Regions from separate parts of the Aeromonas molluscorum genome, predicted to be linked through region 2. Evidence: riboswitches for the same ligand, from Rfam matches in the RefSeq annotation. Region 2 holds a riboswitch; the other holds the start of a gene.
The links. Region 2 has a riboswitch for lysine ahead of ACSMDR_RS02790 (Na+/H+ antiporter NhaC family protein). Riboswitches for the same ligand answer to the same signal wherever they lie in the genome.

Region 1: linked by a shared signal. The riboswitch ahead of lysC (lysine-sensitive aspartokinase 3) and the one ahead of ACSMDR_RS02790 (Na+/H+ antiporter NhaC family protein) in region 2 are both predicted to bind lysine.

What each region holds. Positions count from the first base shown of each region.
Region 1 is NZ_JBPQCY010000002.1:1,679,942-1,684,378, reverse strand. It holds gene msrA (peptide-methionine (S)-S-oxide reductase MsrA) at 1-247, opposite strand, end outside; gene argA (amino-acid N-acetyltransferase) at 533-1,861, shown strand; lysine riboswitch at 1,971-2,196, shown strand; gene lysC (lysine-sensitive aspartokinase 3) at 2,285-3,637, shown strand; gene ACSMDR_RS18270 (protein kinase family protein) at 3,727-4,437, opposite strand, start outside.
Region 2 is NZ_JBPQCY010000001.1:584,124-588,560, forward strand. It holds gene ACSMDR_RS02785 (thymidine kinase) at 82-663, opposite strand; gene ACSMDR_RS02790 (Na+/H+ antiporter NhaC family protein) at 749-2,323, opposite strand; lysine riboswitch at 2,408-2,579, opposite strand; gene ACSMDR_RS02795 (H-NS family histone-like protein) at 2,898-3,299, shown strand; gene ACSMDR_RS02800 (cob(I)yrinic acid a,c-diamide adenosyltransferase) at 3,403-3,963, opposite strand; gene ACSMDR_RS02805 (DUF3820 family protein) at 3,960-4,190, opposite strand; gene queE (7-carboxy-7-deazaguanine synthase QueE) at 4,191-4,437, opposite strand, start outside.

The sequences.
Region 1 (4,437 bases), on a different contig from region 2:
ACACCTCTTTGTAGGTCGGGTTGGGGGTATGCCCCCCCTGATAGCCGGCCGTGCTCGAATAAATGCCTGGCTGCTGCCAAAACAGACGCTCGACACCCCAAAAGCAACCCATGCCAAACCAGGCCTGCGCCAGACCCTGGGGCCAGGGGCCTTGGGTCGGGTGACCATTGACCGCGTGCACCTGACCAATCACCATGGCTTCATCGCGGCCCGGCAGGGCCTGATCGGCTGACAACATCTGTTCCATCTGTTCATCCTTAAATAGCGAGGCAGGCCCGCGCCGCTGGCACGTCGCCCGTCCCTGACATCGGCAAGAGCTGTGAAGATAAGGAGTTTGCCCGTTTGGATCAACCGCCCTCGCCTCCATGGCCACTCTCCTTGGCGCCCATCCTGCTCCTCTCATCTCATGTCCCCAGACTCGGCCCCGCCCCTGTACGGGCAATAAATCGCGCCAAATCAATATTTAGTCTTGATTTGTGAATTTATTTTCATATATTGGGCCCATTACTGTTTTTTTATGGATGTATCTCGAGTGCGCGAACGTGAACCCAGCCTGGTCCATGCCTTTCGGCAATCCACCCCCTATGTCAACGTACACAGGGGTGCCACCTTTGTGCTCATGATGGGCGGCGAGTCGGTCGCTCATCCCAACTTTGCCAACATTGTCAGTGACATCGCCCTGTTGCAGACCCTCGGGATCCGCCTCGTGCTGGTATTCGGTGCCCGCCCCCAGAATGATGAGGCCCTGGCCCGCGCCAACATAGAGGCCCAGTACCACAAGCGGATCAGGGTCACGGACGATCAGAGCTTCGCCCTCATCAAGCAAGTCAGTGGCGGTATGCAGTTCGACATCACCGCCAAACTCTCCATGGGCTTGGCCAACACCCCCATGCAGGGCGCCCGGATAAGCGTGGTGAGTGGCAACTTCGTCACGGCCCAGCCGCTGGGGGTCGATGACGGGGTCGACTACTGCCACAGTGGCCGGGTGCGCCGCATCGATGTGGAGGGGATCGTTCGCCAACTCGATCAACAGAACCTGGTACTCATCTCCCCCATCGGCTGTTCGGTCACCGGCGAGAGCTTCAATCTCACCTCCGAAGAGGTGGCCCGCCGCATCGCCGTGGATCTCAAAGCCGACAAGCTGATCTGTTTCAGCTCAAGCCAGGGGGTCATGGACCGCCATGGCCAAGCGGTCTCCGAGCTCTTCCCCGAGCAGGCTGAGGAGTACCTGATTGAGCTGGAGCAGGCGGGTGAGGAGATGTCCGGCACGGCTCGCTATCTGAGAGCGGCCATCGCCTCCTGTCGCGGCGGAGTGCCCCGCTCTCACCTGGTCAGCTACCAGGAAGATGGCGCCATGCTGCAGGAGCTGTTCAGTCGCGAGGGTCTTGGCACCCAGATAGTTCGCGAGAGCGCCGAGCAGGCCCGCGCCGCCACCATAGAGGACATTGGCGGCATTCTGGACCTCATACGCCCGCTGGAAGAGGACGGGATCCTGGTGCGTCGCTCCCGCGAGCAGCTGGAGATGGAGATCGACAAGTTCACCATCATAGAGCGTGACGGCCTCATCATCGGCTGCGCCGCCCTCTACTGCTTCATGGAAGAGGCCATGGCCGAGATGGCCTGTGTGGCCATTCATCCCGAGTATCGCAACTCCAACCGGGGGGATCAGCTGGTCGCCAAGGTGGCTGAACGTGCCAAGCGCCTCGGCATCCGCCAGCTGTTCGTGCTGACCACCCGCTCCATCCACTGGTTTCGGGAGCGCGGTTTCGAGCCTCTGGAGGTCGAGGCCCTGCCGGTGGAGCGTCAGCGGCTCTACAACTGGCAGCGTCGTTCCAAGGTTTTGTCGAAGACTATTTTTTAAGCTGTTGATTTTGTGCTGCCTTCGACAGGAGATTGAACTTTTTTCGAAACTCGATTGACAGTGCAATCCAACGCGGGTTATTTCTAATTGCACTCCATCCCCAGCGGATGGAGCCAGAAGAGGAGCGTTGCCCAGGTAGATCGGAGCAGGACACCAGCGTCCTATGATGCCGATTGAGGGGGAGCAGCGCCGAGATGGTGCAGGAGACTGGTCTCCTCATCATCGGCTACGGGGGCTGAATCCCCCGGGTTGTCATCGGTAGTGTCTATCCAATACCCGCGCCAGACTCTGGTCGGGTACTGGATGGGTTCTACAGGTGGAGCGCTTCTGGCCGGGATCCTTTGCTATTCCTGCCATTTTCTGCCCTCCCCTGTCTATTTCCCCCACGGATCCGGATTTTTGATATTTAGACAGGAGCATGCAATGAACCCTTTCAATGTCGCCAAGTTTGGCGGAACCAGCGTCGCCAATGCCGCCGCCATGAACAACTGCGCCAACATAGTGCTGGCCAACCCGGCAACCCGCTTGGTGGTGCTGAGTGCCAGCTCTGGCGTGACCAACCTGCTGGTCGCCCTGGCCCAGGGCGAGCTCGATGAAGGGGAGCGCGAGGCGCAACTCGGCAAATTGGCCGACATTCAGCAGAGCATATTGCAAGACCTCGGCCAGCCGAGCGAAGCCTCTGCCATCATCCATGGCCTGCTCGGCGACATTCGCAAGATGGCGCTGCAAGCCACCCAGCAGACAGATGCAGAATTGGCCGATCGTCTCATCGCCTGCGGCGAACTCATGTCAACCCGCCTCTTTACCGAGCTATTGTGCCAGCGCGGCGTCAAGGCCCAGTGGCAGGATGCACGCCAACTGCTGCGCACCGACAGCCGCTTTGGCAAGGCAAGCGTTGATCTTGGCGCGAGTCGCGTTCTGTGCCAGCAAGCGCTGGCGCCCCTGCTCGGCGACACCCTGATCATCACCCAGGGCTTTATCGGCGCCGACGGCGATGGCCGCACCACCACCCTCGGCCGGGGCGGCTCGGACTACAGCGCAGCCCTCTTTGCCGAGGCCCTGGACGCCGCCACCATCGAGATCTGGACCGATGTACCCGGCATCTACACCACGGATCCGCGTCTGGTGACCCGCGCTCGTCCCATTCCCGAGATAAGCTTCTCGGAGGCGGCCGAGATGGCGACCTTCGGCGCCAAGGTACTGCACCCCTCCACCCTGCAGCCTGCGGTGCGCCAGGACATTCCGGTGTTTGTCGGCTCGAGCAAGGATCCCCAGGCCGGTGGCACCTGGATCCGCGCCAGCACCCAGAGCAGCCCGCTGTTTCGCGCCGTGGCCCTGCGCCGCCAGCAGGTGCTGGTGACCCTGCACAGCCTCAACATGTTCCACGCCTACGGCTTCCTGGCCGAGGTGTTCGGCATACTCGCCCGTCACCGCATCTCGGTGGATCTCATCACCACCTCGGAGGTGAGCGTGTCGCTCACCCTGGATCACACCGGCAGCCAGAGCAACGGCGAGCCTGTGCTCGGCGACAAGGTATTGGCCGAGCTAGGTCAGCTGTGCAAGGTGAAGGTAGAGACGGGACTCGCCCTGGTGGCCCTCATCGGCAATCGGATGAGCGAGGCAACCGGGGTCGGCAGCCGGGTGTTCGACGCCATGCGCGATCACAATATTCGCATGATCTGTTACGGCGCCAGTGCCCATAACCTCTGCTTCCTGGTCAACGAGGGCGAGGCAAACCAGATAGTGAATCGCCTGCACCAGGAGCTGCTCGACTGAGCCACCTAGGCTTGACGACAACAAGGGCGCCATCAGGCGCCCTTGTTGTTTGTGGCCAGCGCCTCAGATGGGCGGTGTCACGCTGTGACTCACACCCGCTCAGGGGCGAGCTGCCAGCCCTTGGCCTGCTCGCGCTGGCTCGCCAGCAGGGCGAGCAGCTCACTCTGGCTCTGGCTGACCTGAGTGCCCCCGGCAAGCAGCTCCTCATAACAGTGGCCCAGAGCATGCTCCAGCCAATCGAGGCGCTTGAGGGTCAGCAGGGTACAGCTCTGGCCACTGAGGTCGTCTTGGACGTCCAGCCAATGACTGCGGTACATGTCCTTGAGCCAGTTGGCCGCCAGCCCCTCCTCGCTCGCCAGGGCGATGCGCCACTCCTCGCCAAGGGCAGCCAGTCGCGCGAGCACCGCCTCGCAAGCCCCCTCCCGGCCAAGGCGGGCCAACTCCTGTTCGGCCCAGGCCAGAGTCAGGCCGCGCCAGTAGGCAAATTGCGGCAACGGATTGGCGACCCCGAGCCAGAGCCCTGACAGGGTACGGGTCTCGAGCCGCTCCACCACATGAAACTGCGCGTCGCACAGGCCATTGGAGTTGAACTCGAAACGGGGGTCGAAGGGCCACATATAGCCGAAATCGAACACGCTGATCTGCTGGCCGTCATCGAGCAGGTTGCCCGGGCTCGGATCCCAGTCAAACCAGCCCCAGCGCGCCAGTTCGCCCTGCACCGCCAGCATCTGGGCCAGATTGCGTTCATTGAGCTGCTGCACCGGCTCGCCGCGCAACCAGGGGGAGAGCAGTATGCCGGC
Region 2 (4,437 bases):
CTGTTACTCGGCCTTGAACCAAACATAAAAAGGGCCCGACAGGGCCCTTTTTATGTTTGCTAAAACCTGCGCAACCTGAACTTAACGAAATGCCCGGCCAGCCAGATAGTGCTTACGGCACAGGGAGACATAACGGGCATTGCCTCCTATTTCCACCTGAGCGCCATCCCGCGCGACCTGGCCATCGGCATTGACCCTGGCATTCATGTGCGCCTTGTTGCCACACCAGCAGATACTCTTGAGCTCTTCCACCTTGTCAGCCAGACAGAGCAGATGGTAGGAGCCGGGAAACAGCTCGGCACGGAAGTCTATCTTGAGGCCATAGGCAATCACGGGAATCCCCGCCTCGTCCACCACCCTGGCCAGCTGATAGACCTGCTCCTTGGTGAGAAATTGCGCCTCATCGACGATGAACACATCGATGGCCTGCTCGGCATGACGGGCCTTGACCATCTCGAACAGATCGCAGTTATCGCTAAACACCTCCGCCTTTAATTCCAACCCGACCCTGGCGCTGATCACCCCGAGTCCGGATCTGTCATCAATGGCTGGCGTCATGGCCAGAGGGTGCATGCCCCGCTCGAGATAGTTGAAGTGCGCCTGGATAAGCTGGGTGGATTTTCCCGAGTTCATCGCGGCGAATTTGTAATGTAATGAGGCCATGCTTGCTCCGATACCAATTTATGGCGCGCATGCTAACGCAGCATGACGCCAAAAACAAAGGGGCCCACAGGCCCCTCGTCATTCATCAGGCGGTGACTGCCGCCTTCTGACTGGCTCTAAGATAGAAAAGTGTCACCCCGAGGAACCAGACGCCGCTGGTAACAAAACCAGCGGTGACCGAGTGAGTCGCCCCCAGCACCAGGTAACCGAAGGCTGCCCCGATGGCAATGGTCAGCGCATAAGGCAGCTGAGTCATCACGTGATCGATATGATGGCAACCGGCGCCGGTGGAAGAGAGGATGGTGGTATCCGATATCGGTGAACAGTGATCGCCGAATACGGCCCCGGCCAGCACGGCAGAGAGCATCGGCAACATCATGCTTATCTCGCTGGCGGCGGCCATGTCACCGGCCAGGGGCAACATTATGCCGAAGGTCCCCCAGCTGGTGCCGGTCGCAAATGCCATGGCGCCGGAGAGGCAGAACATCACCACGGGCAGCAACTCGATGGGCAGCCCGCTCTGAGCCAGGGAAGCCAGGTATTTCCCTGTCTCCACATCGCGAATGACGGCGCCTATGGCCCAGGCAAACACCAGAATGTAGATGGCGGGCAGCATAGCCATGACACCGTGCTTGACGACCTCGAGCCAGGTACGCAGGCTCAGCCCCATGCGCAAGGTCAGCACCACGGCGACCCCAAGCCCGCACAGGCCGCCATTGACCAGGGAAGCGCCCACATCGGTATTTTCGAACGCGCCCAGTACCCCGAACGGCAACCCCTTCTCGGCCAGGGCAGCAGCCCCGGTGGCCATCATGAAATAGACGGTGGACGCGGTCAGGGTCAGGATTGGCAACACCAGATCGATGACCCGGCCGCGACTGGAGACGGGCAGATCGCCGCTGCTACCGGGAGGCACGCCCTTGGCCGGATCCCACAACTGCCCTTTGAGGGCACGCTGCTCATGCTCACGCATGGGACCGATGTCGAGCTGGAACACGATCACCACCAACACCATGGCCAGGGTGAACAGGGCATAGAAGTTCATGGGGATCATCTGCACAAAAGCAGATATCGGGCTCTGATCCTGAATACCATGGGCGGTCAAGATGCCACCGATGAGCGCGATGATATAGGCCCCCCATGAGGAGATCGGCATCAATACACAGACGGGGGCTGCGGTTGAGTCAAGCAGATAGGCCAGCTTGGCCCGGGATATATTGAAACGATCGGTCAGCGGACGGCAGATGGTCCCCACCGACAGACTGTGAAAATAGTCATCGATGAAGAACAGGAACACCAGCAGGCCGGTCAGCATCTTTGCCCCCCGTCTGTCCTGGATACGCTGCGCGGCCCATTCTGCGAATGCCAGAGTCGCGCCCGACACCGTCAGCAAGCTGATGATGCCACCCAGCAGCAGCAGGAACACCAGTATGTTGACGTTCCAACCATTCAAGGCACCGTCAGCCCAGAAGATCCCCTTGGCCACCTGGCCGAGATACTCGGCACTGGCCAGTGGCACAAACTGGTTTACCAGCAAACAACCCAGCACAATGCCAACCCCGAGAGAGAGCAGCACTTTGCGGGTCGTGACAGCCAGTATGACTGCCGCTAAAGGGGGAATGAGGGACCACGCCGAATCGGCGTAATGGGTAATGTCCATGATCTCTTGACACCTACAACATAAGGTGGAGATCTACCGAGAGGATAAAGAAGAAAATGAGCCCGTGAAGGGTTACTCCTCAGCCCCTTCAGTAGCGCTCCATAGTGATTGACTATGGCAGTACTGCACCTGTTCGATGCAATCCCAGCGACCCTGCATGATGGCATGATCACTTCGGCGCTGGCTCCTTTCCTCATGCTTCACAGGCATCACCCTCCGCATGAGTAGTTATAGGCAGCGCGCCTCTACTTAAAAGGTATTCGGCGGGTATTTTATCCTGATGATATTTTATATCAAGTTTTTTGATTTAATACTCATTCGAATCAAGATCTTTCGCCCAATGCCAGTGAGAGATTTTACGCAGCCTGCATTCGGCGAGATTTTAACCTGACAGCCACATTAATGGGGTTTTACACCCTAATTAACCCATCGACAGGGATTAAAAAATAATGTTCTTAATTTCTAATCATTATTTATTAATTCTCTCGACTTGACTTAATGTCATCCTGACGTATAAATTACCAGAAAATAGTTATCCAATAATTATCCCTTTCTTGCTCGCATGGTAACCACTATGACTGAATTTCTGAAAGTACTGCTGAATATCCGTAGCCTGCGTGCCGCTTGCCGTGAGCTGACCCTGGAACAACTGGAAGAAGGGCTGGAGAAATTCTCCACCATCGTTGCTGAACGTCAGCAAGATGAAGCCGTAGATCGTCAGGCTCGCGAAGAGCGTCAACGTAAAATCAATGAATATACCGAAATGCTGAAAGCCGCGGGGATCGACCCGGCTGAATTGGTTAGCACAGCCCCCTCCTCCGAACCGGCTAAAGGCAGCAAGCGCGCTCCGCGTCCGCCGAAATACCGTTATGACGACAACGGTGTCGAGAAAACCTGGACCGGTCAGGGCCGCATGCCTTCTGCCATCGCCAAGGCTGTTGAAGCTGGTAAATCCCTGGCAGATTTCGCTATCTAATAGATCCAGGTATTGCCCATGAAAAAACCTCGCATAGCGAGGTTTTTTTTTGCCTGATCCAAACAAGGCTACGTTCTGTCTGCTGGCAGAGCCATACTGGCATTCATCTGTCTGCCGCCTTGACCCAATGCACTTCCGGCTTGCCCTCTTGGCATACCAGATAGCGAGCCAGAGTGAAGAACCAGTCACTTAGCCGGTTAACGTAGGGAATAACGGCAGGGTTGATCTGCTCTTGTTCCGCCAGGACAAGCAGTTGTCGCTCACAACGCCGAGTCAGCGTCCGCACCACATGCGCCAAGGCGCCAGCCTCAGTTCCACCGGGTAGAATAAACTGGCGCAGCGGGGGTAATTGTTCAGTGTAGTGATCGATCTGGGATTCCAATCGTGCCGTCCATTCTTCCCTGACCTGCCAAATAGCACTCGACTGCGCCTCGCTCGAAAAGGCCAATTCGCCGCCCAGGTCAAACAACTCCTGTTGAATGAGTGTCAGCTCGGCTAATACCTGAGATTGCTGATCGGTTATTTTCGCAGCAAGAAGACCTATATGAGAATTTAATTCATCTATATCGCCATAACTGGCTACTCTCTGATGACTCTTGGCAATGCGGCTACCATCAGCCAATCGGGTCATCCCCTTGTCGCCTTGTCGGGTATATATTCTCATACTGATATCCTATCTATGATGGGGACTATCATTGCTTCGAGCCCATTTAATTTTATCTCATACGCCAATGCCAGCGATTGCCCCAAGGAGCCAGCCGGAAATCCACTTCTGGCCATCCACACCAGGTAGGGTTCAGGTAAATCGATGAGCCTGCGCCCCCGATATTTACCATAAGGCATTGGCTTGGCCAGGCTCAGCAATATCTGTTCGTCGGGCAAGGTGGTCATTTAATCGATTTCCAGATATTTGTGAGTCTGGATAGAGAGGCGCCAATTACGCTCGATACAGACCGCCATGGCAAGCTCGGTGGCCCTGGGCTTCTGGCTGATGGGTTGCAGCGCTATCACCACATCCTCACGCAACTGGGCGCCAGATAGCAAGTCATCCAGCTCCTCGACATGCCGCATCATGGCCACTGGATGCTTGATCTCATTGGCCCTCGCCAAGGCACTGGGCAGCACTGTCAGCCCGCCT